DNA from 3 places in the Cryobacterium sp. TMT2-4 genome. Region 1 is predicted to be linked to each of the others. Evidence: riboswitches for the same ligand, from Rfam matches in the RefSeq annotation. Region 1 holds a riboswitch; each other region holds the start of a gene.

Region 1 (11,254 bases):
CGATCAGGATCGCCAGCGTCCAAGCGACGGTCAGAGAGACGGCGAAGCCGAGAAACGTCTCCTGCAGGGTGGGGAGCGTATTGTCCCAAATCGTAGTGCGGGCCTCCCAGCCCTGCTGAAGAATGCGCTGCGGGGAGGGCAGGATCGCCGGCTGCACTCCGCCTGCCATCACCGCCACCTGCCAGGTGATCACGAACGCGACGAGGATCGCGGCGGGAGGCGCTAGCGCCGAGAATACCGTCGTGCGGGGCGCTGTAGCCCGCTTCACGGTGATGCTATTTTTCACTGAGGTAGTGCTCGGTGAACAGTGTTGATGCGTCCAGCGCCGTGGTGAGTGGTTTGCCGTCTTCGTCGGCCAAGAGGCCGGCACGGTAGAGGAAATCGGCCAGCTGCTGCCAGGTCTCTGCCGTTTGGGTGCCAACTTTACCGTTGGCATCTTTGAGGTAGGAAGCACTCAGTTTTTTCTGGCTTTGGTAAACGAGTTCCGTGTTTTCGAAGACGCCGGGGTTCGCGTCGATCAAAATCTTCGCCGCGGCATCCGGACGATCGGCGGCGTACTGGTACCCCTTCTGCAGGGCCTGGACGAACTGAGCAGTGGCGGCAGGGTGTTTGGCAGTCCAGGCCCGGTTTGCCTCGACGATCACCGAGTACTGGTCCGGTAGGCCATAGTCGTGCAGAGCGAAGAACTTCATCGGGGTGCCACGAAGAGCGGCATCGATGCCCTCCCAGGTGGTGAATGCCGAGGTGAAATCAACTTTGCCGGCATAGAGGGCCTCATAGGCGGAGGTGCCCAGCGTGATTTTCCTGAACTCGCCCGTTCCGCCGTCGTTCTTGATGACATCCGCCGCCTCGGTGGGGAAGGTTGCGCTGGGGTCTGCCAGGCCGAGGGTCTTGCCGTCGAGGTCCTTCGGGCTGCGAATGTCGTCGCGGCTGGCCAGGACCCCGATCGCCGTCGCGTCGTGCTGCAGCACCGACATCACCGAGATGTTGCGCACACCCGCTGCCGCCGCGAAGGTGGCCGTGTCCTGAAAGCTGATACCGAAGTCAGCTGAGCCGGCGTTGATGAGTGCGTCGGTGGATGACTGGCTGTATGGGAGCACCTTCACCTCAAGCCCCGCCTGCGTGAAGTAGCCCTTCTCAAGAGCGACATACAGTCCGGTGTGATTGGTATTCGGTGTCCAGTCCAAGGCGAAGGCCACCGGAGTCAACGCGGTTGACGAAGCGGTGCCAGTCGCCGAGCCTGAGGCGCAGCCACTTAGAACTGTCACTGCGGCAAGAACGAGCGCACCTACCGTTATCCACGGCGAGGGCGTACTTTTGAGTAGGGATAGTTGCACTGTCGTGCCCTCCTTGATTGCAGGAATATCAGGGCACGGGATGTGAGAAAATTGCCTCCCTGCGCTGGCATGATCCAGATCAGGTTCGACGGTCGAAGATTGATAATCTTCCTCTCAGCCCGGCTCACCGGACTCCCGTGTTCAAGACGAGTGTAACCAAGAAGCAGCCAAGCCTGGACGAACAACGTGTTGGTTCACACTCAATGCGTGCATACCAAGTCATCGAACATCACCATTACGACTCCGCCGAGTTCGCCGCCGAGGTCGCCGCCGGATCCCCACTCTCGGCGCGCGCTTGCAGACAATCACAACCAGAAAAAAAGGGCAAGACCATGGCTTAACGTAAACATGGCTAAACGCAGCCCCTGACACAGGGTGCTATGTTATTTTTCGTCTACACGGGAGCCCTTTTGCAGGGGCTGAGAGGAAGCTGAGGCAGCTTCGACCGTTGAACCTACCGGGTAATGCCGGCAAAGGAAGTGAAGTTGATGCGTTACGCCCACCCCAGCACCGCCTCTGCCCCCACTCAACTGCCGCCGTCCACACCGCCAGGCATGCGCCGCGCCATACGGGGCGGGATCCTCGGCAACTATGTGGACCAATTCGACATCTTCCTGCCCGTCATCGCCCTGACGCCGGCAGCGGCGCATCTCTTCGGGTCGGAAAACCTGGTCAGCAACGCCGGGCTGATCTTTGTCGCGACGCTGATCGGGCGGCCGATAGGAGCAGCGATCTTCGGTCCGATCTCCGACCGCATCGGCCGCACGGCGACGACCAAGGTCGCACTCACCGGTGTGGCGCTGACGACACTGCTGATCGCACTGGTTCCCAGCCACGCCGTGTTCGGTGGCGGATCGCTCCTGTTGATCCTGGCGCTGCGTTTTCTCGGCGGAATTTTTCTCGGCGGTGAATACACCTCGGCTGTTCCACTGGCGATGGAATGGTCCGAGCCTGAACGGCGAGGGCTTGTCAGCGGGCTGATCATGTGGATGTCACCCTGGGCCAACGCCACCATCGCCGGCCTGGTGTTCGTACTCCACGGCACGCTCGACGCCGCCAGCTACAACGTATGGGGCTGGCGCATCCCATTCCTGCTCGGCGCCATGCTCGCTTTTGGAATGCTCGCCTACTATCGTGCCCGGGTTCAGGATTCCCCGACGTGGACCCACCCCCCACACCGCACGAACCCGCTGAAGGAAATTCTCATCGGCGAACACCGCCGAGCGCTGTGGCAGGTATTCATTCTGATGAGCGGCATGTGGTTGCTGACTTCAATGGCCATCCCGGTGCTGACTGGGCAACTTGGCGTCGATGCTGACCTGGGCGCACAAACCATATCGTTCGCGATGATGTGCGGCACCGCCGCAAGCGCCGTCACCATGGCAGGTTGCGGGCACCTGTCGACGTTCACCGGCCGACGCGCTTTCTTCATCGGCTTCGGCCTGATCGCAGCGGTACTAGGGCCGGTAATCTTCCTGGCGATCTTCGCTGCCGCCGGCACCACGGTTCTGGTGCTGCTGGTCGTGGCGCTGCAGATCGTCACGGTTTCCGGCTACGGCCCGGTCGGCGCCTACCTAGCCGAACGCTTCCCGACTGCCGTGCGCTCCAGCGGCTACGGGGTCGGTTACAGCCTTTCCATCGTCATTCCAGCCCTCTACCCGTACTATCTGCCGGCCCTGCAGAATGTGCTCGGCGACCACGGTGCCGTCGCGGCGCTGCTCGCACTGGCTGGAGTGCTCGTGCTAACCGGCGCGCTGGCCGGCCCCGAAACAGTGCGGGTCAGCCTTGGGTCGGCCCGCCTGCCCACAACCGATGAAAGTGGTGGATAGGACCACGCCCGGTACCGACCTCGAGTTCGTCGGCGTGTTCCAGACTCTCCTGCAACCAGGACTTGGTCATCGATAATGCGGCGCTCCAATCCCCGAGCCGGGCTTGCAATGTCGCCATCGCCGACGACATTGAACATCCGGTTCCGTGGGTATTGGTGGTGTCCACCCGATCGGCTGCAACCTCAATCATCTGCCGGCCGGCGGGAAGCTGGCCGGTGGCATCCACCAGCGCGTCCGGGCACACGGCACCCTCCAGATGGCCGCCCTTGACCAGCACAATGACGTTATGCGCCGCTGAGAGTCGCGTGCCCTGTTCGAGTGCGTGCGGCCAGGTCGAAGCGGTCGGCTCTCCTAACAGCACCCCTAATTCCGCCAGGTTCGGTGTGACCAAGTCGACCCGGCTGAGCAGCCGGATCATGGCGCTTTCTGCAGCCGGCTCGAGCAGCCGGTCGCCGCTGGTGGCAACCATCACCGGGTCAAGCACCACCACCGGCGGTTTCACCTTCTCCAACCAATCATCGACGGCCTGAACGATCTCGGCATTGCCGAGCATCCCTATCTTGACCGCATCGATAGTGACGTCGTCGCTGACGGCATCGAGCTGCTCGCGAAGGAAGGCCACCGGCGGAATATGCACCGACCTCACCCCGTGGGTGTTCTGGGCAACCAGTGCGGTAACGACGGCCATCCCGTAGCCGCCCTGCGCGGCGATGCTCTTCAAGTCCGCCTGAATGCCGGCCCCACCGGTTGGATCAGTACCAGCGATGCTAAGAACTCGGGGTACTGTGCGCGCCAAGACGGTACGGATCATCGGTTCCACTCCTCCTCAAAATCCTCGGCCACCCGTTTCGGGTCTGCCGCGGCACAGATCGCGGACACCACGGCAACACCTGCCGCCCGCGCCCGGCGCAGCTCGCCCACGTCGTCCAGCATGACTCCGCCAATGGCCACGCAAGGCAGGCCTGCCACGGCGGCGACCCCGGCGAAACCGTCCACGCCGATCGGCGCCGGATGGTTCACCTTCGTGGCCGTCGCCCGGATCACACCAACACCCAGGTAGTCGACCGTTCTATCCGGCAGGAGAGCCACCTGGCGGACATGATCGACAGTATTGGCGGTCAACCCGATGATCGCGTCGTCGCCGACGATCATCCTTACTGCCGCAACCGGAAGGTCGCTTTGGCCGACGTGGACACCATGCACGCGGGCACCCGCAGCGCGGGCAGCCAGAAACACGTCGATCCGGTCGTTGATGAGAATAGCGGCCCGGCCACCGACAGCCTCGGATATGCGCAACACGAGCTGATAGAAGTCGGCAGCGGACGCATCTTTCTCCCGGATCTGCACCGTTTGGATGCCACCGTTTACCGCCGCCCGCACCGTCTCGACCACCCCGCGACTGCCACATAACGCCGTGTCGGTGACCAGATACACGCCTGGCGTGAAAGTCTCCCTACTGAACTCAGTCATGAAATTGCTATCGACGCCCGGATCGCGGACCCGTCAACGCTCGACAATGCGTCAAGGAACGCGACGGCAAAACTGCCCGGACCGCCGGCGCCCACCGCCGCCCGTTCGGCCGCGACCGTATACACGGCCGTCGCGGCGGCAGTTGCAACAAGACGATCGTCGCCGACCGCGAGGAAAGCCGCGGTTACGGCGCCAAGCGCGCACCCTCCACCGGTGACTTGGGTGAGGTAGGGATGGCCGTTGCTCAGGCGGATGACATCGGTTCCGTCGGTGATCAAATCGGTGGCCCCAGAAATCGCGACGATGCAGCCGTACCGGTCGGCAAGTCGGCCAGCGGCATCCAACGCCTGCTCCGCGGTATCGACCGAGTCCACCCCCCGGCCACCGTGGCCTAGGCCAGCCAGGGCAATCACTTCGGAGGCGTTACCGCGGATTGCAGTGGGCGCGTATGCCAGCAGATCGGCGGCCAGCCGGGTGCGCACCGAAAGGACGCCGACGGCCACCGGGTCGAGCACCCACGGCGTACCGATCTCGTGCGCCGCCCGGGCCGCTTCCTGCATGCCTGCACGCTGCTCCGCATGCGGAGTGCCCAAGTTCACCAGCGTGGCCGAAGCAATACGGGCGAACTGGTCGGCCTCGATGGGGATATCGGTCATCGCCGGCGCAGCCCCGATCGCCAGCAACGCGTTAGCGGTGAAGTTTGTCACCACCGCGTTGGTCAGGCATTGCACCAGAGGTGTTTTCTCCCGCAACCGCGCCAGCAGCAGGCAAACATCATCCGCCGTGAAACGCCTCATTCAACGTCCTCGCTCAGATTTATCAACTGGGTGTGCCGGGAAGAGTTTGCGAACCGCAGCAGGAAACCATCGACCCTCAGCAGGGCACATTCGGCCCGTACACAGTCTAGAACACTGCAAAACGGCCGCCCCTTCATAGAGTGGAGACTGCGCTGGCCGCACCGATCATCGCCGTCTCCTAGCTGCGGAAGATCCCACCAGCTCCGCCCGCGGCGGGGCAAAATTCGACTCCAATAGCCTGGCGCGCATACAACTGCTGCGCATGCCAGCGGCCCCACACCTCGTCCAGTGCGGACTCTCACCGCTCGAACCCGCCCGCCTACTGGTAGATCTTGAACACCCGAGCGCCCGAAAGTCTGAGACGCCACTCGGCGATCACATCCTAATCGGCGAGCGACTCCATGCAATCTGGGGTCAACTCACGACGGGACGACGTCTGTCGCAATCAACGGGACCTGCCTGGACCTGCCTGACACGCGTCCACTCATTTCAGGTGGACAATGCAAGCTTGCGTGCAGTGAATCGCATCACTCGACCGCCGAAGGTGTACCTCAGCCCGTTAGCATCGAGTCTGAATTGTCCGAGAACAGGTTCAAAGGCCCCGCGTTCGATGAGCCGATGAGGGGAGCGATCGGTCAGATGCACCCACGAAGCGGCTCGAGAAGCAGTGAGGTCATAACCGGTGAAAATGCCGCCCGGCCGGAGCACACGTGCAACCTCTGCGATTGCCTTCTCCCAATCGACAACGTGGTGCAGCATCAGGAAACTTACAACAAAATCAAAAGTTTCGTCATCGAAGGGAAGCTGTGTGACGTCGGCTTGGCGCGCCGCCACGTGTGGATACTTTGCAAGACGTTTTCGTGCGACGCCAACCATCACGGGGTCATAATCGGTCGTCGTCAGGCGCAGTGACGGATTTGCCCGCGCTAACCTGTCGGCCGTCGCACCACTACCCCCTCCGATCTCAAGCACGTCACCGGTGAACGAAACACCCTGTGTCGCCCACAAGACAACTCGGCCCGCCGCCAGACGCCAAGGTGCACTGCGGCAGAACGCACCTTCGAGAGCAGACATTGTCGGCATGACCACCAGCCTCCCTGACGCACACTATTGCACCTTTACGTCCTCACTGAAGTTATCAAATGCCTTACCGTCCGGATCAACGGCCCAGCAGTCTGTGAAGACCACACCGAGCCGAAACGAGCCGCCACAACTTTCACTGGCCTCATTCTCCTTGACAAATTCCGCCGTCGGCTGCGCGGCCGGTGTGCAGCCACCCGCCGTATACCGCCTGTTGGCGACAAGCAAGGCCTACGTGACGCTGTCGCCGCCGATGGCTTCGCGGCGCACCACTCGGAGGGCCTTGCCAGGCAGGTAGCCGTGGATCCCACCACCGGCCTGCGGCGTGCGTGGAATCTTCATGGAGATTTCGGTACGCAAACCCCTCCCTCTATTCGCTGGCGTATCGAGGATGGCGACCAGGTCAAACCACTCCCTCTGCTGAGGCGGCAGCAACCATTCTCGCCGGTCCCCTCCACCGTGCAGCCAAAGCCGGGATGCTCGACGTTTCAAAGCGGGACGCACTTGACATCTTCACTGCGGAAAGCTGCGGGACTACCCTCATCCCCATTGCCATGCCACCGCATGAACGCAGCTTCCAGGTATCCCATCGCACTCGTGAAGCGGTTCTCGCATCTATCCCGAGCGACGCCGGACCAACACTCGGGTCCGCTACCATCACTGCTGCCGTGCAGCTTCGAGCGTCTCTAGCCGACACAACCGTGCTCACCGCAACCGAGAGACAGCTTGTGGGAGACCTGCCCACCTCTAATCACCATGCCTCGGAACTCCACACACAAGGCCATCCAGACTCATCCATGCGCCCTGTCCAGCCAAAGAACACCGGTTTGTAACCTCCGAAGCTGCACCTAGCGGTTAGGCGGCGTCTCCGAGATACTGCCAACGATTCTGCGGGCTCAACACACCCAGATTCACCAGCTCCCGCGCAGAACGATGATCACCACGCTGATCACTCGACCGCGGATACTTCGGCCACACCCGCTCACCCGGTGAGCTCGCTTCAAACAACGGCCGGCTCGACACATGTGGGCGCCGCGGCCGGGACCGGGGCGCTGACATCATGGTGCTTAGTTCGGCTTGCCACCACGCCCACACCTCCCGCTCGATCCGATACCGCTCCGCCCGAGCCTGCAGCGTTCCCAGCACGTTCAGCTGCAGGGCCGCCTGGTCCCGGAGATCCTGCTTCGACCTAGCCCACCCATCACGGTGAACAACCAAGAGCTTGTGACGCCGCAAACGACTGAGAATCGTGGCCGTGTGCCTGGCAGTGACACCCAGGAGGCGAGCAGCGGAGTCAATAGTGAGGGACGGGTGCTGGCGCAGTAAAGCGTAGAGCTTGCCAGCAAGGTGGCCGAGGCCCCGGCGGGTGAAGAGGTCATGGCGCTGGTCGATGAGTTGTTCCTCAAGCAATGCGACGAGATGGGTGCGGGTGTTAAAGAGTTCAGCTGCGGAACGTTCTGGCGACGACAGGGTTTCGTGCGGGGGGCGGGGGTTATTAAGTGGTTGTGACCGGACTGTACTGGGACCTGTGGATAACGTGGAGGCTAGGCGCCATTCGGCGGCGTTGCCGTCGTCACTTGCACTGACCCGTTCGACGTAACCGGCAGCAGCGAGGGCGGTGAGGGCGTCGGCTGCGGTGGTGCGGCCGAGGCCTCCCATCGGGCCCAGGTCCCGGATGGCGGCGGCGACGGTGCGCTTACCGGTCTGCAGCGTCAAGTAGGCCAGGGCGCGGAGAATGGTCTGCTGATTCGAGGAAGCTTCGGTGCGGCCCCACCGGCCCGGACTAACCAGGAACCGGGTGAGGAGGGCTTCGACGTCGGTCACGATGGCGTCCAGCTCCGCCAGGTCCTGCGGCTCCCGCACCGCTGGCAACGGGCGCTTCAGCGCGGCGTACTGCTGGGCTTTGTCCCACTGCCGGCCCAACCGGGCCCGGGCCTCGGCTGAGGCCCGGGGGCGGCGGTCGCCGCGGCCGGTGTTCTTCGTCCGGAAATGTTCCAGCCCGGGGGCGGTCTTGATGGCGTGCTCGACGTCGACCAACTGCCACCCGGCGTTCGCGGCCGCGAGCAGGCACATGAACCCGGTCCAGCTCGGGTTGCTACCGCCATCGATGGTGGCCATATGGGCGGTGCCGGCCGTGCTGAGCCGCCGGTGCGCCTGGTGACGCAGGGTGACGGGTCCCGACGGGGCGCTGTCTTCCGCGCGGAGGGACGGCTTCCGCGCCTCGAGCACCGCGGCCAGGGCTGCCAAGTCGGCGGTCGTGGTCGACGGGACGATCAAGCTGTTCAGGTCGCCGCGGAGGACCGTGGAATGGCTGCCATCGCGATGCGGGGACAGGGGCGGCCGCGCGGCACCGGTGACAGCGTTGAGGAGCATGCCGTGGTCCAAGCGGCGGAAGTTCGCTCGCGCCGCACTCGCGACGGGGGCGACGGCGAGTTTCGAGGCGCCGCCCTGGAGGGCGAGCCAGATGTGCCGGCCACCCGTCCCCGAGGACTGGCACACGACGTGGTCGATCGAGAGGGCATCCAGGGTGCGGGAGAGGACCTCGCACTCGTCGACGGCTTCCTCCATCAGCTCAGCGTCAACGCCGTGCTTGTTCTTACCGTCGAAGTCGAAGCAGAGGACCCGGAACAAGCCGGTCTCATCGGCCAGGTTCATGGCCCACGGCGTCGTGGGTTCGGCCGGCCCAACACGGTAGATCAGGGGGTAACTGTTCTCGTCCACCCGCCCGTACGCGTCGCGCTTCATCACGCGTACCTGATCGCGCGGACTCATCCGGCGCGTCAAAGCCCACGCTGTCCACGCTGTCCACGCTTCAGCGGACACGCCAGACACGCCGGACACAATTCCGGGTGCATTCTGGAGTACGTGCGCTATGCTCTGGGACATAGAGAAACCTCCCGTGAGGGCTGTTGATCTGGATTAGCTCGAACCTCGGGCCGGCAAGCACAGAGGGTTTGAGCTACGAAACTTGCAGTAGCCCGTCGCGAAAGCGACGGGCTCTTTCGTTTAAGCGGCTGGGATGAGCAACTCCTCTTTGGGGTCGCGAATGAGGTCGAGGACAGGCAGTTGGCCCTGGTCCGCGAGAGTTAGGCGCAGCAACGCTTCCAGGTAGATACCGGTGGACACGCCGCTTGCGGCTGCGGCTTGATTGACTTCCGCGCGGATCGCGGGGTCGACTCGTGTTTGGAACAACACCGTGGGGGTGTGGTCCCGACGAATCCTGCTTCCCTTTGCAACGGCCATGGAACCGATCTTGTCGTTAAACCCATTCAAGAGTGCGCGACGCGCGGGAGCGGCTTGATTAAAGTCTTGACTGTCCGAGGAACTCGCCAAGAGCGACGTAGAGCTCCGTGACGCGTTCTGGGATGACTGTGTAGCGCACCCACTGGCCGCTTCTGGCTTCGCTGCGCGGGGGAGTGGACTCAATGAGTCCCGCAGTCTCAAGGGCAGCCAGGTGGTTTGACGCCGTCGGCGGGGCGATGCTGAGCGCTGTTGCGACATCGGCGCGGGTGCATGGCCCGTTTTCGCGGATGTGCTTGAGGATTGCCACTCGAGCTCGATTTCCAAATGCGTCGATCGCGGCCTCCACGAGTTCATCGTGAGGGGGACGCACGTAGCGGGGCATCCTGCCATTCTGCCCGACCTCCGCCCTCTTCCATCGTTGACTCTGTCAACCCTAATCATTATATGATTAGCTTATGACGAAGTCGAGCACCACGCTGGCCCGATGCTCTTGCTCGAGGGGGGAGTGGTCAGCCCAGGACGAACTCGAGGACCTGCCCGAAGTCGCGGGTCACGAGGTCTCGCCGCGCGGTGAACTTCGTCCCCTGAGGCCGGCGCACGACCCCATCGGGGGCATCGTCCTCGATATAGCCCATACCCCGGAGATCGATCAGAGCCGCATGCACCGCAGGCCGACTCATGGTGTCACCGATGACGTCAAACAACTCGGCGTAGCTGAGTGGCTTCCGGAGCAGGGCGCGGAGCACCAGGACACGGGACGGCGCGGAAAACAACTCCTGGAACAAGGCCACCCGGCCGGGGGCATGCTTCATTAAATTGTCGTCACGGGCCATGCGCTCAATTCTGGCGTGGATCACCCCTTTCGCAGGCGCGCCACGACCGCACTCAAGTTAATGCAAATGCATCTATTTACCTTTGCGAACTGTAATGATCCGGTGATGTCGGTAGCTGACGTTAGGTTCGAAGCTCCCTACGATCGGGCCGTTTGACCCACAACCCGAGTGTTTCAGGCGTTCATGACCACAAGCACAGGGGGAACACACCCCCCCGTTCAGGTGAGGCGATCAAAAAAAAGACGAGAGACTAGTCAGGGCCTCGGGGGGTTCCCTAATTCCCTGTGCCAGTTAGTGGAAATTCGAGAGGACATACCGCCCATGAGTGACACCGGTCGCACCGCCCCCAGCGAGGTCTTTGGAGCGGCCGACCGCGCCGGGGACTACGTCGAGGAAGACACCCTCCACACACTCCCCGTACCCCCTCGACGCAAGACCGCCAGCAGCGCACCCGCACTCCGCACCATCCCTGCTGCAGCCCCAGTGGAGGCTCCTGCAGCGCAGGTTGCCCCGTCGGCACCGGCCGTAACGCCCACCGACCTAGCCAGCACCTCCGTCCTCTTCGGCGGCTCAGCCGCCAGCCTCGGCACCGCGTCGAGCGCGCCGGCGAAGGCCACGACGGGGTTCCGTGGTGCTCTGGCCAGCCTGGGCCTGCCGGTCGGTCC
Region 2 (9,113 bases), on a different contig from region 1:
AACACCTGCCCCAGCCGCACCGTGAGGTCGCGAGGTGGGGCAACACTGAAATACGCCTTCGTGGCGGGCAGGCTCCAACGCCCGACGGTCGCATGGGATCGCTCTGTTGCGCCCCAGGTTGAGTATCCGGCCGGCGCCGACTCCTGTTGCCAGGCGTTGAACCCGACATCGTCAACCGTCTGGGGCCCCGCTTCCAAAGCTGCGAAAGCGGCTTCGAAAACCAAATCTCCGCGCCGCTTCTCGCTCAGCGTATGGGCATCGGATGGCTCATCGACGAGATAAGCCGCCGGAGGAGTGATCAGCACTAACCTGGCAACGCGGAGCGCGAACTGCGCCGCGTAGGCAATGGCCAATCTCGTTCCCGCCGAGTGAGCCACCAGGACGACGCGATCGAGGCCGAGATGGACACGCAGGTGCTCGATGTCGTCGGCTTGAGACCAGAACGACCCCAGCTCTTCTTGGTCCGGCGCGGCCGTGCGTCCGACACCTCGCAGATGGGGCACGATGAGCCGGTGCCGATCGCTGAGCCCGGCCAGATCACCAAGGTAGCTGGGGTGGCGGGCCGCTCCTCCGGCAAGGAGAATAACCGGGCATTCGTCGCCGTCACTGCCCTTGCGGCGCACGTCATCGTAGTGAAGTGCTGACCCGTCGGAGCTTTCGCAGCTTGGCATCACTCGACGGTACACGGCACACATAAGGGAACGGTTTGCGCGGCATCTCCGGTCGCCAGCCGGGTCGGTCAGTGTCGGTGGGTGGACGTCGGTCTGGCCACCCGTCCGCTATCGTTGCGGCATGCTTCCTATCTGTGATTGAAGACCGGGCTGACTTCTTCAGCTAGCAGGTCCTCATTCACTGCGCGCAAAAGCCGCGCCATTTATCTCGGAGCTTAACCATGCCCGCAACGACTCTGTCCGCGACCTACGCGGATGTTCTCAGACTCAAACACGTCCCCTTTGTTTTCTCGAGTGCCCTGACCGGACGCTTCGCTTATCCTCTCGTCGGTCTGCCTCTCCTCTTCGCAGTTGAACAAGTGACCCAGTCCTTCTCCGCCGCCGGTATAGCGGTCGGCGCATACGGGGCTGGTGCCGGTTTCCTCGCACCAGCCAGAGCCCGCCTCATCGATCGATTCGGACGCCGCCTTGTCCTCCTCCTGCTCAGCAGCGTTTTCGGGTTGAGCTTGGTCGCTCTCGCACTGCTCACGAGCTCGGGCGCACCAGTTTGGTTATGCGTGACGGTGGCCGGCCTCCTCGGCGCGTTCGCTCCACCGTTGGGCCCGACAATGCGGGTCGCCTGGGCGTCGTTGACCCCGACTCCAGTTCTCCTGAAAAAGGCTTTGAGTCTGGACGCAGTCCTCGAGGAGTTGCTCTACCTTGTCGGCCCCGCCTTGTCCGGCCTGCTCTTGGTCATCATCGAGCCGAGTACCGCCCTACTCATCCCTGCCGCACTGATCCTGGTCGGGACAACACTGATGATGTCTTCCCCCACGATGGCCGCGACCCCGGTCGACGCGTCACGCAGGGACGCAGCCAGCGCTGCGCCCCTGCTCACAGAACCGCGATTCATCGCGCTGCTCCTGCCGGTGCTGGCAGCCGGCCTTGTGGTCGGCACCGTCTACGTTGCGGTCCCGGCCATGATTGCTACCCTCGGTAATGCCGCAGCGGTGGGGGTTGTCCTCGCCCTGTTCGCGGCCGGCAGCGCCGTTGGAGGCCTTGCCTATGGCGCTCTTCAGATCACGGTGTCCTCGCAGCGCCAACTCGTGATCCTGGCGATATTGTTCATCATGGCCTCTGCCGGTGCTGGCCTCGCAACGTCGACGATCTCCCTGGGACTGGTCATTTCGGCCGCTGGACTCTTCCTTTCCCCGGTCATGATCGTGGCGTATTTTGCAGCCAACGATTTTGGTGGGACGACCCGACAGACCGAGTCAACAACGTGGGTGAACACCGCTCACAACGTCGGTGCTGCGGCCGGGAGCGCGCTCAGCGGCTTCCTCGTCGAGAGCTGGAACGTGAGTTCAACTTTCCTCACCACAGCTGCGGCAGCCGCCGTCTTCGTCGCTCTCAGCGCCGGCATCTCCGCGAGACTCTGGCGACGACCCTCCGCCTAATTGAATGATTGCAGGAACGACGGGCGGGCATACTCCTTGCATTACGGCGATTGGTCGGGCGCAGTCCGCCCAAGACCGATTAGATGGGCGGATGGATTCGAACTATAGGTTCTCAGCCGACGTTGCCGATATAGACCGTGACCAAGTGCACCGCTGGATCAGCGAACAGTCCTATTGGGCGCCAGGGAGGTCACGTGCCCGGCACGATGCAGCCATAGACGGCTCACGAAACTTCGGCGTCTACGACACCGAATCGAACAAGCAAGTCGCCTACGCGCGGGTCATCACGGATGGAGTGACTTTTGCATGGCTTTGCGATGTGTTCGTCGACCCCCAGGTTCGAGGCCGCGGCATTGGCGCTGTCCTCATCAAGGGAGTCTTGGAAGAGTTCGCGCCGCTTGGTCTGCGGCGCATCGCTCTCTCGACCAACGATGCGCACGGGTTGTATTCCAAATCAGGGTTCACCGCTTTGGGTATCCCCGAGACATGGATGGAACGAATCGGCAACCCAAGCGCTTAGTCATCAGCAGGCTTCGGGTCAAGAACACACCTATTCCCGCCTTTCAGGTTGGGTGTCAGAAGGGAACGCTCAGTGCGTCATTTCGGGTACCCGGTTAGACGTTGCTTCGCCAGCTCGTGGCATGATGCCGAAGGAGCCCTGGACGATGATGACGGCCGCAATCTCGACAAGAAGCCCGTTGCCTTGTCGGTCTCCTCCAAGGTGCATGATCGCGAAAGCAAACGATGCCAGAACGACGCCGCCCCAGCGTCCGAGGAGCGCTTCCGCCCGTGTCTGCAACCAGTACCGGTAAAACAGTTCCTCGCCCACGCCAGCGGTAAGCGCGGTCAGCGTTGCGCCAACGATTAGGTAGCCCAGGTCCACGCCTTGAAAAGTAGGGACCGCTATCCAGGGGCTCGCTTGCGAGAGGATTGTCCAGACCACAATGACAACAATCGGCGCCCACCACTGCCAGGCCATGCGGGGGCGGGCAATCTTGATATTGCGGCAAGATCTCCACACCAATGCTGCGGGTATCCCGTCCAGAATGACTACTTTGGCTGGAAAGTACTCGGCCGAGTCGTCAATTTCCGTGATGCCAATGACCAGGGGAAAGAGGACCGCGCATACCAGGAGCGCCATGCCGCTGCGTCGAATCGCACGGGCATTAGAAACCGTAGGTTCGAGCGCTGGAGCGCTCCACGGCAGTGCACGTGTCAGGGAAATTGCGACCAAGGGAGGCACGAGCACGACCCACAGAGGGGTGATCGGTGACCCGGGATCCGAGGATTGACGAATCCCGTCGGTTGAGAGAGTCAGTAAAACGATCAGTGCAAGCACGCCCAGCGCCCCGGCTGACCAGATGAGGACTCGACCGAGCTTGGTGACAGTCAGTCGATCGCTCCCCGGAGGCGCTGTCGGCAGAGTCACGGCTTCTACTGCTGCCCGGATGTGGCGTTCGCGTGCACGTCGACCAATGGGCTCAATGTCGGTCGCTTCTTCGGCCAGAGGTTATACCCGAGGGCCCACAACACTTCGATCGCAACGACCAGGAGGAAAATGCTGTTGAGGTCGTTGAGCGCGCTGGTTCTGGTCTCGTTATCGACGACCACGGTCAACAGCCAAATGGTCCCCAGAGCCACGGCCACAGCCAACGCTGTGCGCGCGACGTCTTTCCAACACTCGACCGCATAACCCCGCCCGTAGAGCTTGATCGGCTGCGGCCCATTCGCGAACCGATAGGCGAAATGGCGGTCGGCCCACGCGATCATCTTGTGCCCGTGAGCCACGGAGAAGCCGAGGTAGATCGCAGCGATCCCGTGGAAGACCGTCGCCGTCGCGCCCGATGTCAGATCCATCGCCGTGACCACGAGCAAGATGACGTCGACCACCGGCGTCATCGCCAGCAAGGTCAGTCCGGTCCTTTTCAGACGCAGCATATATCGGGCGACGAGACCCAATGCGATCAAAACCCAGAAGCTAATTTCGGAGGCGACGATGATGGCAATGATCATAAATCCCCCAGTCGATGCGTCTAGGCCCTGAAAACAAACTAGCACGCCCGTGCTAATATCAATTTATGGCGAGAACGATCGACCGGGACGCACGCAAGGTACAGCTCGCTCAAGCGGTGTGGCAGATCATCCTCGACCAAGGAATCAGCGCGGTATCGGTGCGCACCGTTGCCGAGCAGGCTGGCGTGGTGGTCGGCTCCCTGCGTCATGTTTTCCCCACCCGCGCTGAACTCCTGCAGTTCTCCGCCGAGCTCATGGTGCAGCGCGCCACCGACCGCGTTCTCGCTATTCGTGAAGGCTCGAACCCAGCGGAGTACGCGCTGGAGGTCCTGAAAAACTTCTTGCCTCTTACCGCTGATAGTCGCGCGGAACTCGAGGTCAATATCGCGCTGATTGCGGAAAGCCCTGCGTTGCCGCAACTTGTTTCCATCAGAAATCGCGCTTACGAAGAACTGGGGAACGGCTGCCTCCGACTGGCCGAAAAGTTGGCCTGCAGGCCCAGCGGCCCTGAACTGGTAGAACGAGCGCGCCATTTGCACGCCGTTCTCGATGGCCTTGCCATTCACCTACTCATGGAACCACCCGGAAACGACAGCACCTGGGCAACCGTCATCCTCGAGAAAGAGCTTGCACGCATCATCAGAAACCGCTGACCAGCACCTAATGCGGAGTCACCTGCGATCGGTGCATGCGGCCGGGCAATCCACGGATCCGTGCGGAGTTCCGCAAGAGGACCGTCTTACGGGCAAGAGCTTATGGTCTCGGCGTGGCTGACTCTCACGTCAGTGCGGCGATCGCAATTGGTCAGGGTCAGTGAGTGCCGTCTCGGGCGTGCAGCCTAATTCACCTGGCTGCAGCGTCACCGGGGGTGGGTAGACGTCGTCGACCGTCCCGTTCTCGCTCTTGATCAGGACGCAATCTTCGGCGGAACCGAACGCGACGCCGACCCGATCTCCAGCGCTGCTCACCTGGACGACGACCCGCGGCGGAGCGACGACCTCGAACTCGCCGGTCGGAGTGGTGAGTTGCGCGGAAATCGCGCCGATGATCGCGTCTACCGTCGCCGGCGAACCAGTCTGCACTCGCGCGAGAAGCACCGCCGATGCCACCTCGCGCGCGGTGTCCGACACGACAGGGACGATGCTGTCGTCGACGCGAGGCGTCACGATGGCGGCATCCGGTGGGCACCCGATCGGGTCGATGCCGTCAGACGATTCCCATGTGCCGACCTTGCCGTAGTAGTCGAACTCGATTCGGAAGCAAAAGGGGCCAGGCGCGCCCGTGGACGCGTTCTTGAGCCCTGGCACGAAAACCCGGAAGTCGAGGCTGCCGAACGGTTCGCTTAGGTCGGTCGACTGCCGGGTGTCGACGCCGACCAGCTCGATGTCCGCGCTGTCGCTAATGGCTTGAGCGACTGCAGCGCGCGCCCAGCCGTCGATGTCGTCGGGTCTCTCCCCGCCGATATCGCGCGCGAGGTCGGCCGCCCGCACTTGCGCGACGACCTCCGGGGTGGCGTCGTCCGTGGAGGCTGACCCGGTCGTCAACGATGTCGGCTGTGAGCATCCGGTTAGGGTTAGCGCGCTGACCGCCATGAGGCCAACGAGGCGGGGAGTTGCCGTCATGAGAAAGGATGGCCTCAAGCCGGGCAATCGTGGTCGCGTGCGGTGCCCATACGACGACGCGCCTAGGTCGCGAAGAACCATGAGGGTGACTCCAATTTGCGACGCCATAACGTGGAGCCTATTCCTCGACACACCTGAAACCGCGTCGTGGCTGTATGTCTGGCAGCTAGGGTAGGCCGCTGCAGGCCGACGTTGCGCTGATGGAGACGCCCTCGCTGGTGCCGCGGATGCGTAGTTGCAGACTATCGCCTGTGTAAATGTCGGTGCCTAATGCTCGATCGCTTCGGACGAAACCTTGTGCCTCCCATGCTTTCGCGATCTCGGTGAATATTTCTTCCTGGCTGAGGCTCTGCCCACTGACGGGAAGAAGCACCGAACCCGTCACCTTCATCGGATGCTGCCAGATTGCCCTGGCAGCCGAGTGACTGTCCCACATGTTCAACGTGAACGTCACCACAGCGGATGCACTTAGCTGTTTCTCTCTTGCGATCTCCGCGCGTCGAAACCTATGGGATACAAGACACTGACACCTGCTCCGGAGCGACGCGGGCATATAGCTAAATGCGCCAAATAGCGATCACAGAACGCCGCCACAGCGCGCTAAAGTCACAAACAAGATCGCCCGAGGCAACGTCGAGCGGGCGCGGATCAACGCAGCGACGTCACCACACACGCCGCCAATACCCGGCAAGGTCGTCGCCGAACTCATGTATGGCTTCTTGACCTACCTCTTCGTGGACGCTCACGAGAAAACCATCTGGGTTCCTCATCTCCACAAAGTCTTCCCACCAGGTACCGACAGAAACCCGCTTAATGACGCATTGGCCGCGCTGCGAGATCTCCGAAACAGAGTGGCTCACCACGAGAACATCCTCAACGGTTCTGAGAGCGAACGGCGCCGAATTGTTTACGTCATCCGGTTGCTCTCTGCTGACGCGCTTGCTCACTTCAAAGCCAACAGCGATGTAGCCACGATCCTGGCTGGCCGACCGTAGGGAAGCTTCTGAGACCAGGGTGCGGCGTCCTGACTCGTCCCCGGGCAGCATCAGTCATCTAATTCTCGGTGTCTCGCAACTAACGATGAATCCGCCGCCCATGGAATACGAGACGCTCGGCCAGCTCTTGGTGCGCTCGCGCAATGGCCTCGTTCCGTCGGCCAGTTGCCAAGATATTGGCCGCGTCCAACCATGAATTAGAACGAAGGCGCTGCGATACGCTGGTTCATAAGCCAAGTGACACGGGGTGCTCCACCTGGAGCTGAGATAACACCCGTTGAACCTGATCTAGTTAGTACTAGCGAAGGGATGTCGCGCAAATGCGCACGCCAGAAGAACTTATTTCATTCACCTGTTCAGCGCTTGACGAGGTGCGGTCCCGCCCGCCCCTCGTGCAGTGCCTCACCAATAGCGTCGTGGTGAACTTCACCGCTAACGTGCTGCTGTCGCTCGGTGCGGCGCCCGCGATGGTCGACATTCCGGGCGAGGCGGGCGCGTTCGCGCGGATCGCATCTGGGCTGCTCGTCAATCTCGGCACGCCCACCGCCGAACAACGCGACGCGATGGTCGAGGCCGTCACAGCCGCGAACGATGCTGGAACACCGTGGGTGCTCGACCCCGTTGCCGTCGGTTTCCTGCCGGTGCGCACGCCGCTGGCCTTCGCCCTTCGCGACCTGGGACCCACGGTGGTGCGCGGAAACGCGTCGGAGATAATCGCGTTGGCGGGCGCCGGATCCGGCGGCCGCGGGGTGGATTCATCCGACGAGGTGGATGCCGCCCTGGCCGCGGCGCACGCGCTGGCCGGGATGACCGGTGGGGTGATCGCCGTCTCCGGGCCGGTCGACATCATCACGGATGGCCGTGAGTTGGTGCACATCGACAACGGGCATCCGTTGCTCACCCGCGTCACCGGCGGGGGCTGCGCCCTCGGCGCGGTCATGGCCGCGTTCGCCACGGTCGACGCCGACAGGTTCTTCACCACGGTGGCCGCGGCCACGGTGTACACCGTCGCGGCCGAGCTCGCGGCAGAGTCCGCCGCCGGTCCGGGCAGCTTCGCTGTCGCCTTTGTGGACGCCCTAGCCACCGTCAACGCGCAGGACATCGCACGCCGGGCGGTGCTCCGATGATCCTCGACCTGTCGCTGTACCTGGTGACAGACTCGGGGCAGGCCGCGGCGGCCGGGCGCAGCATCGTGGACGTGGTGCGGCACGCCGTTGCCGGAGGCGTGAGCGCCGTGCAGGTGCGTGAGAAGGAGACCGCCGGGCGGGAGTTCCTCGACACCGTGCTGCGCATCGCGGATGTGCTGCCCGACACCGTGGCGCTGATCGTGAACGACAGGGTCGACGTGTTCCTGGCCGCCCGTGCCGCCGGGCGCCGGCTGATCGGGGTGCACGTCGGGCAATCCGACCTGCCCGTCGGCGCGGTGCGCGACCTCATCGGGGGTGACGCGGTGATCGGGCTCAGCGCATCGACGGATGCCCAGCTGCGCCGCGCGGCCGAGGATCCTGCCCTGATCGACTACGTCGGCATTGGCGCACTGCACGCCACACGCACCAAGAGTGACGCGCCCCCTGCCCTGGGGCTGGCCGAGTTCGCACGCCTGGTCGGGGTCAGCACGCTGCCGAGCGTGGCCATCGGCGGGGTCGGCCTGCGCGACCTGGCCGCCCTCCGTGAGTGCGGAGCGGCGGGCGTCGCCGTGGTGTCGGCGATTTGTGCGGCACCGCATCCGGAGCAGGCGGCCCGCGAGTTGCGAGCCGCGTGGGGCGTGACGGCATGACCGGCGCATCCCCCCGCATTGCCCGCGTGCTGAGCATTGCTGGTACCGACCCGACCGGCGGAGCGGGCATTCAGGCCGACCTCAAAAGCATTGCGGCGAACGGGGGCTACGGTATGGCCGTGGTGACCGCACTGGTCGCGCAGAACACCCACGGTGTGCGCTCGGTGCACGTGCCGCCGGTCTCCTTCCTGCGCGAGCAGCTGCACGCCGTGAGCGACGACGTCGACATCGATGCCGTCAAGATCGGGATGCTGGCCGACGTGAACGTCACCCGCACCGTGAGCGGGTGGCTCGGCCAAGTGAAGCCTGGGCTCGTAGTGCTCGACCCGGTGATGATCGCCACTAGCGGCGACCGCCTGCTAACCGAGGATGCTGAGGAGGCTCTGCGCGACCTGCTGAGCGTCGTGCACCTAGTGACGCCCAACATCCCGGAGCTGGCCATCCTTGTCGGTTCTCCCGTGGCGACGAGCTGGTCGGCGGTGCTGCGCCAGGCGCAGCACGTCGCCGAGACGTACGGGGTCCTCGTGCTGGCCAAGGGCGGACACCTCGCCGGTGACCTCGTACCAGACGCCCTCGTCGGCGCCCACACCGTGCGGGAG
Region 3 (11,254 bases), on a different contig from region 1:
TCACCTGCTCGGTCGGCGCGGCGAGCACGAAGTTCGTCGCCAAGATGGCGTCGGGCCGGGCGAAACCCGACGGCCTGCTCGTGATCCCCGCCGACGAGACCCTCGCATTCCTGCATCCGTTGCCCGTCGGCACCCTGTGGGGGGTCGGCGCCACGACCGAGCAGGCGCTTCTCGGGCAGGGCCTGCGTCAGGTCGGTGACCTCGCCCGCACCCCGCTCGCGGTGCTGCAGAAGTGCGTGGGCGACGCGTCGGGCCGCAAGCTGCACGAGCTTGCCTGGGGGAGGGACCCTCGGGTAGTCACGGTGGAGCACGAGGAGAAAAGTGTCGGCCACGAGGTCACCTTCGAATACGACGTGACGGATGTCGCCCGGCTCCGTAGCGAACTGCTGCGGCAGTCCGTTGCGGTGGCTGCCCGGCTGCGCCGCGCAGGCCTCGTCGGCCGCTGCGTGGTGCTCAAGGTGCGCTACACCGACTTCAGCACCGTCACCCGCTCCCGCACCCTGTCGGAACCGACCAGCGTCGGACGCCGGATCTACGAGGAGGTGGCTGCCAGCTTCGAGGCTCTGGCGGCCTCCGGCATCCGGGTGCGCCTCATCGGCGTGCGCGTTGAGCAGCTCAGCGGTGGCGACGGCACTGGCACCGGTCTCTGGGACCCCGACGACGACTGGCGGGGAGCCGAACGGGCCGTGGACTCGGTTACCGCAAGGTTCGGGCGCGGCACGGTGCGCCCGGCGTCGCTGCTGGATCCGGACACACCCTGATCAGGCCCACTCTGATCAGGCAACCGCAAACCAGACAGGGGGTAGCCTGAATCCATGACTAGCCTTCCAGAGAAGCTCGCAGATATCTCTCGTACCGCCGGCGTCAGGTCGGCCTACGGTGATCCGGTCCAGGTGGACGGCGTCACCCTGATTCCCGTTGCTCTCGTCTACTACGGCTTCGGCGGTGGCGAGGGTGACTCCGCCGCCACCGGCAGCGGGTCCGGCGGCGGGGGCGGCGGGGCATCCCTGCCGATCGGCGCCTACGTCAAATCGGGCACGACGGTGCGCTTCGAGCCCAACGTCATCTCGTTGCTCGCGGTCGGCATCCCGTTCCTCTGGGTGGCCGGCAAGGCGATCTCCCGCGTCGTCCGCGCCCTCAAACGCTAGCAGCGAAGGCTCCCAGCCGCCCGGTCGCCCAGCCACTCCGACTGAGGATGTCGGGCTGCTGACTGCGCTCCGGCGCTATCAGTGCCCGCCGGCCAGCTCGATGAGTGAGTCTCCATGGCCGAGGTTGAGGGGGGTTCGCGGATCGCGGGCTCCGTTGCGCTTGTTCCCGATTCCGACGCGCGTTTTCCCGCGGACAGCGACGCGGTGGATGAACGTAGGCTCTAACCGCCGCGTCTTTCGAGTCCGCGGACCTGCGGCACATCCGTCCCGAACGAATTCGACGGAGATTGTGCCCTGAACAGCGCATTTGGGCTCAAAAACGGGTGTTGATCGATGAATCTCCGTCGAATTGGTTCGGTGCCGGGCACGGCGTTCCGCCCGTGACGACCAGCAGACACTCCGGCTGAGGGAGTTGAGCGGCTGGGTGCGCTCCGGCCCTGTCAGTGCCCGCCGAACCGCTCGTCGCGAGCCGGATCGGCCCCGAACACGTCTGGGACGCCGTCGTTGTCGGCGTCGAGCGCCTCTTTGGCGGCGATGCGCCCGTAGTGCCGGTTGCGGCTCCGCAGCACCACGGTCGCGAGTAGTGCCGCCAGCAGCGAACCGGTCAGGATAGCCACCTTGGCGTGTTCGTCGTGCGGACTACCCTGCCCGAAAGCCAGCTCGCTGATCAGCAGCGACACCGTGAAGCCGACACCGGCGAGCATGGCGACGCCGATCACATCCACCCAGGCCAGGTCCGGGTCAAGGGCGCCCCGGGTGGTCTTGGTGACCAGCCAGGTGGCGAGCATGATGCCAACCGGCTTGCCCACCACCAGGGCGACGACGATTCCGATCGCGACCGGGTCGGTGAGGGCCGTTGTCAGGCCTGACACGCCGCCGATCGTGACCCCGGCGGAGAAGAACGCGAACACCGGCACGGCGAAACCGGCCGAGAGCGGGCGGATGCGGTGCTCGAGGTTCTGCGCCAGGCCCGGGCCGGCGTCGGGTCCGCCGCCACGTCGGCTGCGCAGCACGGGCACGGCGAAGCCGAGCAGCACTCCGGCCACCGTGGCGTGGATGCCGGAGCCGTGCACGAGAACCCAGGTGGCGAGGCCGAGCGGCAGCAGAACGGCGCCCGCGGCCCACCTGGTGGTGCCGAACAGATAGGAGTGCGTATGCGCCAGAAAGGCGAAGAGGCTCAGCGGCACGATGGCGAGCAGCAGCAGAACAGGCTGGAGGTCGCCGGAATAGAAGAAGGCGATGATGGCGATGGCGAGCAGGTCGTCGACCACGGCCAGGGTCAGCAGGAAGATGCGCAGAGCGCTGGGCAGTTTGGAGCCGATCACGGCGAGCACGGCCACGGCGAAGGCGATGTCGGTGGCGGTGGGGATGGCCCAGCCTCGTAACATTTCCGGCCCCGAGCTGAACACGATCGCGGTGAAGATCACAGCCGGAACGATAACGCCGCCGACGGCCGCGGCGACCGGGACGACCGCGCGGCTGAAGGTTCGCAGATCGCCGGCGACGAACTCACGCTTGAGTTCGAGCCCGGCAATGAAGAAGAAGATCGCCAGGAGTCCGTCGGCGGCCCACGCGCCGAGGCTCAGATTGAGGTGCCACGGCTCGTAGCCGATCTGAAAGTCCCGCACCGCATAGTAGAAATCGGACGCCCCGGTGTTGGCCAGGGTCAGCGCGAGAACCGTCGCCACCAGCAGGAGAGCGCCGCCCACGGTCTCTTTGCGCAGGATCGTCGAGACGTGCAGGTACTCGGGATAGCTGCTGCGGCGAAAGACGTTAAGTTTCGGGGTGGGAGGAAGAGGTGATGGTTTCGGCATGGACGAGCCTCAGTCAATCAGGATTTTGTGGCACACGGACATTGCTGTCGACCAGACTTCCCGACACACCACGTCGAGCGTACCGCGTTCGGGCGGTCAACGCCGCCCGCGCCAGCTACACCGCCAGCGTCCCAGCCGCTGGCGGGAGCCCGGCCCTTCCCGCCAACTGCGGGGGATGTGCCAGGGTCCGCGCACGGGTAGCCCGCGTCGCATCCGTCGTCGCCGCAAAATGAAGTGGCGCAGCAACAGAAGCAACAGCCCGGCGAGGATCAGGAGAACGGTGAACGTCATTCGCGCCCGACAGTGATGCGGGGGCGAGGCGAGGACTCCATCCCGCGAGTCTAGGCCGAGGTCTATACTTGAATCGAACACGGGAGTCCGGTCAACCGGGCTGAGAGGAAGCTTCTGAAGCTTCGACCGTCGAACCTGATCTGGATCATGCCAGCGCAGGGAGGCAAATTTTCTCGTTCCCGTGCCCTGGAACCATCTACGGAAAGGGCACGACCAGTGCACGCTACAACAACTCTTCTCACCTCCACCACGTCCCGCCAGCCGCGTAACTTCCGGTGGCGGGTCGTCGACATCGTCATCGCCAGTGTCATCGGCGTGGCCAGCGGGCTCATCTTCGTCGTCTGGAACCAGGCGTACAACCCGCTCAGCGGCCTGCTCACCCCGCTGCTGCCGGGCCTGCAGGCTCTCCTGGGCGGCGGATGGCTGTTCGCCGGCGTACTCGGCGGCCTCATCATCCGCAAACCCGGCGCCGCGCTCTACACCGAGCTGCTGGCGGCGGTCGTGTCGACTCTGGTCGGCGGCACCGCCTGGGGAGCCACCATCCTGGTCTCCGGCCTGGTGCAGGGTCTCGGCGCGGAGCTGGTCTTCGCGCTGTTCTTCTACGCCAACTACCGCCTCGTCGTGGCCCTGCTCGCCGGCGCGGGTGCCGGCCTTGCCCTCGCCGTCAACGACCTGTTGCTCTGGTACCCCGGATCGGCCGTTCCCTTCATCACCATCTACACCGCCTCCTCGATCGTCTCCGGCATTGTCGTGGCCGGACTGCTGTCCTGGCTGGCCATGCGTGGCCTCGCCCGCACCGGGGCACTGTCGCGGTTCGCCGCCGGGCGATCGAACCGCACCCAGGTCTAGGGGGACGGCGATGACACCGGCAGCAGCGGCATCCGTCTCGGGAGCGTCCGTCGTGGCCCGCGGCTGGGGATGGCGGCATGCCGGGCGGCGGGGCTGGGCCGTCAACGGCCTCGACCTGAGAATCGAGCCGGGCGAGCGCGTGCTGCTGCTCGGCGCCTCCGGGGCCGGCAAATCCACTCTGCTGCACGCCCTCGCCGGGGTTCTCGGCGGCGACGAGGAGGGCGAGCAGCGCGGTCAGCTGCTTGTAAACGGCGCCGAGCCGACCGCAGCGCGCGGCCAGGCCGGGCTGCTGCTGCAGGACCCTGACTCCCAGGTGATCCTGGCGCGGGTGGGCGACGACGTCGCCTTCGGCTGCGAGAACCTTGGGGTGCCCCGCGAAGAGATCTGGCGCCGGGTGAGCGACGCCCTGGACATGGTCGGCCTGAACCTGCCGCTCAGCCATCCGACGTCGTCGCTGTCGGGTGGACAGAAGCAGCGCCTCGCCCTCGCTGGGGTGCTGGCGATGCGGCCGGGGCTGCTGCTGCTCGACGAACCCACAGCGAATCTCGACCCTGGAGGCGTGCTGGATGTGCGCGATTCCGTTGCCCGCGTGCTCGAGAACTCCGCGGCGACGTTCATCGTGATCGAACATCGGGTCGCCGTCTGGCAGAACCTTGTGAACCGGGTGATCGTGCTCGACGCGGCCGGGGGAGTGCTGGCCGACGGCCATCCCGACGACGTGCTGACCAGTCAGGGGGAACGGCTCGCGGCCGAGGGTGTCTGGGTGCCCGGGCGGGGCAACGGCCTGACTGCATCGCGGCGCGAGACCAGCTCGGCGTCGGCGCCCGGCTCGGTCCCTCTGCTCCGCACGCCCGGCCTCGCGGTCGCGCGCACGCGCGCCGACGTGCTCGCCCGGGACATCGACCTCACGGTGCACGCCGGCACCGCTCTGGCAGTCACCGGACCGAACGGCGCCGGCAAATCGACCCTGATGCTCACCCTCGCCGGCCTGCTGAAACCGGCCGGGGGAGCGGTTCTCGCGAGCCCGGAGTTCGCCGGCGGGGCCGACGAGGAACCGATCCGCTGGAAGTCCCGCCAGCTGCTCACCCGCATCGGCACCGTGTTCCAGAGCCCGGAGCACCAGTTCGTGGCCGCCACCGTGCGGGCCGAACTCGCCGTAGGGCCGCGCGCCCTCAAACGGCCGGAGGCGAACATCAATGCCCGGGTCGACGAGGTGCTGCAGCGCCTGCGCCTGGACCACCTGGCCGAGGCGAACCCGTTCACCCTCTCCGGCGGAGAGAAACGTCGGCTGTCGGTGGGCACCGTGCTGGCCACCCAGCCACGACTGCTCATGCTCGACGAGCCCACCTTCGGCCAGGACCTGCGCACCTGGCGGGAGATCGTGGCCCTGCTCGACGAACTCCTGCGGGAGGGCACCGCGGTGGTCGCCGTCTCGCACGACACCGACTTCGTGGTCGCCCTGGCTGACCGGGAGTACCATCTGGCCGGGCGGGCCGGCCGCAGCGTCACGCCGCGGGCGGCGGTGTCCCGGTGAGCGTGCTGACGCCTGCCCGGGGAACCCAGGCCATCTTCCGGATCAACCCGGTCGCGAAGCTGGCCGCCGCGCTGCTGCTGGCGGGCGTGCTCATCCTCACCATCGACTGGGTCTCCGCAGTCGTCGCCCTCGCCTGCGAGTTCGTGCTCTTCTTCTGGGCCGGGCTGTCCCTGAAGGCCTTCGCGGTGCGCACCCTGCCGGTCTGGATCGCCGCACCCACCGCCGGCGTCACCACCCTGCTCTACGGGCAGGCGGCCGGGGCGGTCTATTGGTCTTTCGGGCTGGTGAACGTGACCGAGGGATCACTCGAGCTGGCCATCGCCACGACCCTGCGCATCCTCGCCATCGGACTGCCGTCGGTCGTGCTCTTCGTGACCGTCGACCCCACCGACCTGGCCGACGGCCTCGGCCAAGTCGTGAAACTGCCGGCCCGCTTCGTGCTTGGCGGTCTGGCCGGGCTGCGCCTGGTCGGCCTGTTCCTCGAGGACTGGCGCGCCCTCGAACTGGCCCGGCGGGCCCGCGGCATCGCGGACCGCGGCGTCCTGCGCCGGCTGCTCAGCCAGGCCTTCGCCCTGCTGGTGCTGTCGATCCGGCGCGGCAGCAAACTCGCGACGGCGATGGAGGCCCGCGGGTTCGGCGCCTCGGTGCGGCGCACCTGGGCCCGCCCCTCCAGCTTCCGGGGGCGCGAGGTGGCCCTGGTCGGCATCGGTCTGGCCGTGGCCCTGCTCTCGGTGAGCGTCTCCGTGGCGACGGGAAGCTGGAACTTTGTCCTCACCTGATCTGCCCACGGCCGCCCTCGAACCGGCCGCCCCCGATCCGGTCGGTGACCGACGGATGCTGCTGGCCCCCGTGCTCCGCGACCTTGCCGCCGCCGGGATGGCGCCCGTCGTTCTCATCGACGGGCCGAGCGGCGCCGGCAAGAGCACCCTCGCCGACGCGCTCGTCGTCGCCTGGCCGGGACCGCTCCGGCCCACCCTGGTGCGGCTGGACGACATCTACCCCGGCTGGCAGGGGCTGGACGCCGCCGTCACGCACCTGCGCGAACAGGTGCTCGCCCCGAGAAGACTGGGCCGGCCCGCCGCCTGGCGGCGCTATGACTGGGAGCGGCGCGAGTTGGCAGAATGGCACCCGGTCGACCCGGCCCGCCCGCTGATCGTGGAGGGGTGCGGAACCCTGGCGGCCGCCCACGCGCCACTCAGCGACATCCGGGTCTGGCTGGCCGCCGACGACCGCATCCGCAAGCAGCGGGCCCTCGCCCGGGACGGCGAACTGTTCCGGTCGCACTGGGACCAGTGGGAAGCGGGCTGGGACGCTTACCGAGAGCGGGAGGCGCCCGAGCGGCAGGCGACGATCCGGCTGGCCGGGACCCCGGACATCCGTCGCCCGTAAGTCGGTGCCCGGGACTAGGTTGGAGGTATGGCTGATCAAGGTGCTGAAAATGTCGTTTACACCGCGGAATTCATTGACGGTCCCCTCGCGGGCCAGGTCGACACCCGGGTGCTGATCCAGGGCAAACATGACGCCCGGGTCAGCATGATGGCCGCCGTCGAGGGGGTCGAAACGCTGTTCTGGTACGACGAGGAGGACGTGCGCGATGTGCAGGGCCGCGTGCACGTGCGCTACCGGTTCGACGCGGGCGAGAGCGACCCGTTCCTGCCGACCGGCGAGCGCGAGTAGCCGCAGACCAGTAGCCGGCGGGCGGTCGCGGCAGCCTTTCGCCGCTAGCGGTCCGCGGCGATCAGCGCCGAGATCATCGGCACGGGGTGCAGGAGCCGCCAACCGAGGCCCGGCGCGCTGATCGTGCGGTCGAGCACCAGCGTCGACGTCACCTCGGTGCCCCCGGTCTCCACCGTGACCCGGCCGACGGTCTTGCCCGCCCGGCCGGTCGACACCGTCTCCAGGATCACCTCCGCGTCGCCCGGCGCCTGGGCCTGCCAGCCGTACGTCGTCGTGGCCGTGCGCACGGTTCCGGAGGCCTCGGCCCCCCACGGTGTGCTGAACTCCACGTAGGCGTCACCCTGGGCGAGGGTTGGCAGCTCGCGTACCCCGGCGCGGGCGCTCTCCATCAGGGCGGTGACGTCACTGGTCAGGGTGTCGTAATCGGGTTCGCCGAGCAGGGCACCGGCAAAGGTGTAGGTCGAGTCCGGGCCCTGCACCTGACCGGTGAAGAGAAAACAGACGCCCGCCCCGTCCGTGTAGCTGCGGGTGATGCCGGTGACGCCCTCCTCGGCCAGGAACGCCGTGGTGTTGTCCACGCCGCGCTGGCCCACCAGGGCGGAGGCCGGCTGGGAGAGGATGGCACCGATCACCGGGTCGGCGGCGGCCAGGCCGGCCAGCCGGGCAAGGTCGGTGGCCGTTCCGACGCTTTCGTCGTTGAGCCCGGTGGCGTCGGCGACACGAGTGCCGTCGAGGCCCTGCTTGCCCAGCCAGGCGTTGGCGGCGGCGCTGTAGGCGTCGAGGGAGCCGAAGGCCCAACGCGCCAGCGTGTCGGCGTGATTGTTGCTGGAGCCGAGGATCATCGCCTGGAGCAGCTCGGTCTCGGTCCACAGTTCGCCCGGGAAGACCACGACGGTGCGGGCACCGGAATTTCCGTAGTCGATGTAGTCCTGGTAATCCGCGGCCGTGATCGGGATCTGAGGCCCCGTCTCACCAAGGGTCAGCGGTTTCGCGTCGAGCACGACCAGGGCGGTCACGATCTTCGTCGCCGCGGCCATCGGCAGCGGTTCGGCCGTGCCGGCCACGGCGAGAGGCAGGGTGGTGGCGAGAGCGTCGGCGTCCAGCGCCGTCGTCTCCGGGAAGGCCGGATCGGGTGTGACCGTGGCCAGGCCGATGACGGCGCTGCCGCCGGTGGCCGGCAGCGCGGGCGGGAACGGAACCGACTCGCGGGCCGCCGGCGTGACCAGCGTGGCGGTGGCCTCAGGCAACGGCCCCAGTAGGGTGGCCGGCCCGTAGACGCCGACGGACAGGATGACGAGGGCGCCGACCGTGGCGCCGATGACGCGGGCAGGCCGGGATCTACTCATGACGCAAGGCTAACGGTGGTTGGTCATCCCCAGCCGAGGTCGTGCAGCCTGTCGTCGTCGATGCCGTAGAAATGGGCGATCTCATGCACCAGAGTGATGTGCACCTGGTCGCGCAACTCCCCGAGATCCGCGCAGAGCTCCAGCAGCGGCTCCCGGTAGAGCACGATCCGGTCCGGCATCTCACCGAAGCCGTACTGCCCGCGCTCGGTCAGGGCAACCCCGTCATAGAGCCCGAGGGTGTCCATCGTGCCGTCTTCGGGTCGGTCCTCGACCACGAAGATCACGTTGTCCAGGCCGTCGACCATGTCGTCGGGCAGGAGGTCGAGCTCGTCGACGACGAGACGCTCGAACTCCTCGTGAGTCAGCTGCGGCATCCGTTCAGCATCTCACATTCGTTCAGCCTCTCAGGGAGCCGGTCAGCCGTTGATCGTGATGGTGCTCAGGCCGCCGTCGGTGACGCCCCAGGTCTTGAGGATCTCGCCGTAGGAGCCGTCGTCGACCATGGACTGCAGGGCAGCCTGCACGGCCGCTGCCATCCCGGAGTCCTTCGCCACGGCCATGCCGTACGGTGCCTCGTCGAAGGAGGTGCCGGCCTTCTGCAGCTTGCCCGCGGTCTGCTGGATCGCGTAGAGGGTGACCGGGGAGTCTGCGCTGAAGGCGTCGGCCTGGCCGAGCACAGTGGCGTTCGTGGCCAGGTCCTGGGTGTCGAACTTGAGCTTGTCGATCGGGGGCTTTCCGGCGGCGACGCATGCGGCGCTCTTGGCCGGGATTTCATCGGTGTCCTCGTAGGTGGTGGACTGCACGGCGATCTTCAGGCCGCAGGCGCCGTCGGGGTCGACGGTGGTGCCGGTGGCGGAGGCCCACTGGATGCCGGCCGTGTAGTAGTTGACGAAGTCGACCTGCTCCTGGCGCTTCAGGTTGACGGTGAAGGACGAGTTTCCCAGGTCCATCTCGCCGCCGATGATGCTCGGGATTATGGTGTCGAAATTCGCGACCTTGTAGTCGGCGGTCAGACCCAACTTCGCGGCAACCGCGGCGCCGAGTTCGACTCCCCAGCCGATCGGGTTGCCGGAATCGTCCTTGAACTCGTTGGGGGAGTAATTCGGGCTCGTGCCGATCACGAGCGTGTCGGAGGCGCGGACCTTCTCCGGGAGCAGCGCCGAGGCGGCGGCATCTTCGGTCACGGTCTTGGCGGGCGCGGTGGCGTCGGCTCCGGGAACCGGCACAGTGTTGTCGACGCAGCCGGTGAGCAGGAGGGCGGCCACCGCAGCGACGGCGGGGAGGGCGAAACGAGCACGCATGGAGAGATCCCTTTCAGCTGTCCCGGACGCCGTTGGACCGCGGGAAGGCCGAGGCGAGGACACCATTTCGGTGAGGCGTTTCGATGCCGGAAATGCGAACGCGCGGCCGAATCCGAGGGCCCGGTCGCGCGTTCGATGGACTGTTTCTGCGTGTTTCAATTGGGGTGAGTAACGGGGCTTGAACCCGCGGCCTTCCGGACCACAACCGGATGCTCTACCAGCTGAGCTATACCCACCATGCGCTGCTTTCTCACAGAGAAGGCAACTTGACAAGTGTATTACATGTTCGCAGCGAAAATGTTCACGGCTTCGGCCGCGCTGTTCTTCGCCTGTTGGCTGGACGGCCCGGGGTCGGCCACGAACACGGTTTGGCGGTAGTACGCCAGTTCGCGGATGGATTCGAGGATGTCAGCCAGGGCGCGGTGTCCGCCGTCTTTCGCGGGGGCGTTGAAGTACACCCGAGGGTACCAGCGGCGTGCGAGTTCCTTGATCGAGGACACGTCGACGTTGCGGTAGTGCAGCTGGGCGTCGAGGCGAGGCATAAATTTCATCAGGAAGGCCCGGTCGGTGCCGATGGAATTTCCCGCCAGCGGAGCCCTCTGCTCGGCCGGGATGAACTGCAGTACGTATTCCAGCACCAGGGTCTCGGCCTCGGCGGCGCTGATTCCGTTCGGGATCTCGTTGATCAGCCCGCTGGTCTCGTGCATGTTGCGCACGAAGTCGTTCATGTTCTCCAGCGACGCCTGATTCGGCTTGATGATGAGGTCGAGTCCCGGGTCGATGATGTTCAGGTCGTAATCGGTGATCACTACAGCGATCTCCACCAACTCGTCGGAATCAATGTCCAAACCGGTCATCTCGCAGTCAATCCACACCAACCGGTCACTACTTTTTTTCATGTGCCGAGTCTAACGGCGGACGCCGACCGGCCCTGTTGCGCTGATCCCGGCAGCGGTGCGACTGAGACGTGCGCTCCGTAGACTACCTCGCATGGAATTGACGTACTTCTCCTCCGCCTTCTGTGAGCCCTGCATGCAGACCCGGGCAGTCCTGGCCGAGGTCGAACGCCTCGTGCCTCAGGCGACCGTGCGTGAGCTCGACGTGGTGCGGGACGTCGCGGAAGCCGAGGCCGACGGCATCCGGATCACCCCCACGGTGATCATCCGGGACGCGGCCGGGATCGAGGTCTTCCGGGCCACGGGTGTGCCGACACTCGCCCAGGTGCTCGTGGCGGCCGCGAAGGCCGTTTGAGCGCCGGCGGGCCGGGTCTGCGGTATCGTTGATCGTTCTTCGC

Evidence for each region. Region 1 has a riboswitch for thiamine pyrophosphate ahead of E3O54_RS16000 (MFS transporter). Riboswitches for the same ligand answer to the same signal wherever they lie in the genome.
Region 2: it holds a riboswitch for thiamine pyrophosphate, as region 1 does, so the genes downstream of both, thiM (hydroxyethylthiazole kinase) here and E3O54_RS16000 (MFS transporter) in region 1, are expected to answer to the same signal.
Region 3: it holds a riboswitch for thiamine pyrophosphate, as region 1 does, so the genes downstream of both, E3O54_RS03055 (ECF transporter S component) here and E3O54_RS16000 (MFS transporter) in region 1, are expected to answer to the same signal.

The regions. Positions count from the first base shown of each region.
Region 1 is NZ_SOGE01000046.1:50,790-62,043, reverse strand. It holds gene E3O54_RS16010 (ABC transporter permease) at 1-286, opposite strand, end outside; gene E3O54_RS16005 (ABC transporter substrate-binding protein) at 276-1,199, opposite strand; TPP riboswitch at 1,377-1,486, opposite strand; TPP riboswitch at 1,726-1,833, shown strand; gene E3O54_RS16000 (MFS transporter) at 1,892-3,166, shown strand; gene thiD (bifunctional hydroxymethylpyrimidine kinase/phosphomethylpyrimidine kinase) at 3,117-3,977, opposite strand; gene thiE (thiamine phosphate synthase) at 3,974-4,636, opposite strand; gene thiM (hydroxyethylthiazole kinase) at 4,633-5,433, opposite strand; gene E3O54_RS15980 (class I SAM-dependent methyltransferase) at 5,923-6,516, opposite strand; gene E3O54_RS15975 (hypothetical protein) at 7,369-9,285, opposite strand; gene E3O54_RS15970 (hypothetical protein) at 9,520-9,756, opposite strand; gene E3O54_RS15965 (helix-turn-helix transcriptional regulator) at 9,815-10,138, opposite strand; gene E3O54_RS15960 (hypothetical protein) at 10,266-10,589, opposite strand; gene E3O54_RS15955 (ParA family protein) at 10,911-11,254, shown strand, end outside.
Region 2 is NZ_SOGE01000041.1:4,492-13,604, reverse strand. It holds gene E3O54_RS14795 (alpha/beta fold hydrolase) at 1-623, opposite strand, end outside; gene E3O54_RS14790 (MFS transporter) at 893-2,107, shown strand; gene E3O54_RS14785 (GNAT family N-acetyltransferase) at 2,199-2,627, shown strand; gene E3O54_RS14780 (CPBP family intramembrane glutamic endopeptidase) at 2,697-3,446, opposite strand; gene E3O54_RS14775 (hypothetical protein) at 3,542-4,120, opposite strand; gene E3O54_RS14770 (TetR/AcrR family transcriptional regulator) at 4,186-4,773, shown strand; gene E3O54_RS14765 (hypothetical protein) at 4,903-5,742, opposite strand; gene E3O54_RS14760 (hypothetical protein) at 5,909-6,199, opposite strand; gene E3O54_RS14755 (hypothetical protein) at 6,405-6,689, opposite strand; TPP riboswitch at 6,971-7,064, shown strand; gene thiM (hydroxyethylthiazole kinase) at 7,058-7,864, shown strand; gene thiE (thiamine phosphate synthase) at 7,861-8,514, shown strand; gene E3O54_RS14740 (bifunctional hydroxymethylpyrimidine kinase/phosphomethylpyrimidine kinase) at 8,511-9,113, shown strand, end outside.
Region 3 is NZ_SOGE01000012.1:26,677-37,930, forward strand. It holds gene E3O54_RS03040 (DNA polymerase IV) at 1-761, shown strand, start outside; gene E3O54_RS03045 (hypothetical protein) at 816-1,148, shown strand; gene nhaA (Na+/H+ antiporter NhaA) at 1,589-2,962, opposite strand; TPP riboswitch at 3,323-3,432, shown strand; gene E3O54_RS03055 (ECF transporter S component) at 3,470-4,102, shown strand; gene E3O54_RS03060 (ABC transporter ATP-binding protein) at 4,113-5,636, shown strand; gene E3O54_RS03065 (energy-coupling factor transporter transmembrane protein EcfT) at 5,633-6,415, shown strand; gene E3O54_RS03070 (ATP-binding protein) at 6,402-7,025, shown strand; gene E3O54_RS03075 (hypothetical protein) at 7,053-7,313, shown strand; gene E3O54_RS03080 (D-alanyl-D-alanine carboxypeptidase family protein) at 7,358-8,659, opposite strand; gene E3O54_RS03085 (metallopeptidase family protein) at 8,683-9,033, opposite strand; gene E3O54_RS03090 (ABC transporter substrate-binding protein) at 9,076-9,960, opposite strand; tRNA gene E3O54_RS03095 (tRNA-His) at 10,121-10,196, opposite strand; gene orn (oligoribonuclease) at 10,239-10,859, opposite strand; gene E3O54_RS03105 (thioredoxin family protein) at 10,951-11,211, shown strand; tRNA gene E3O54_RS03110 (tRNA-Arg) at 11,253-11,254, shown strand, end outside.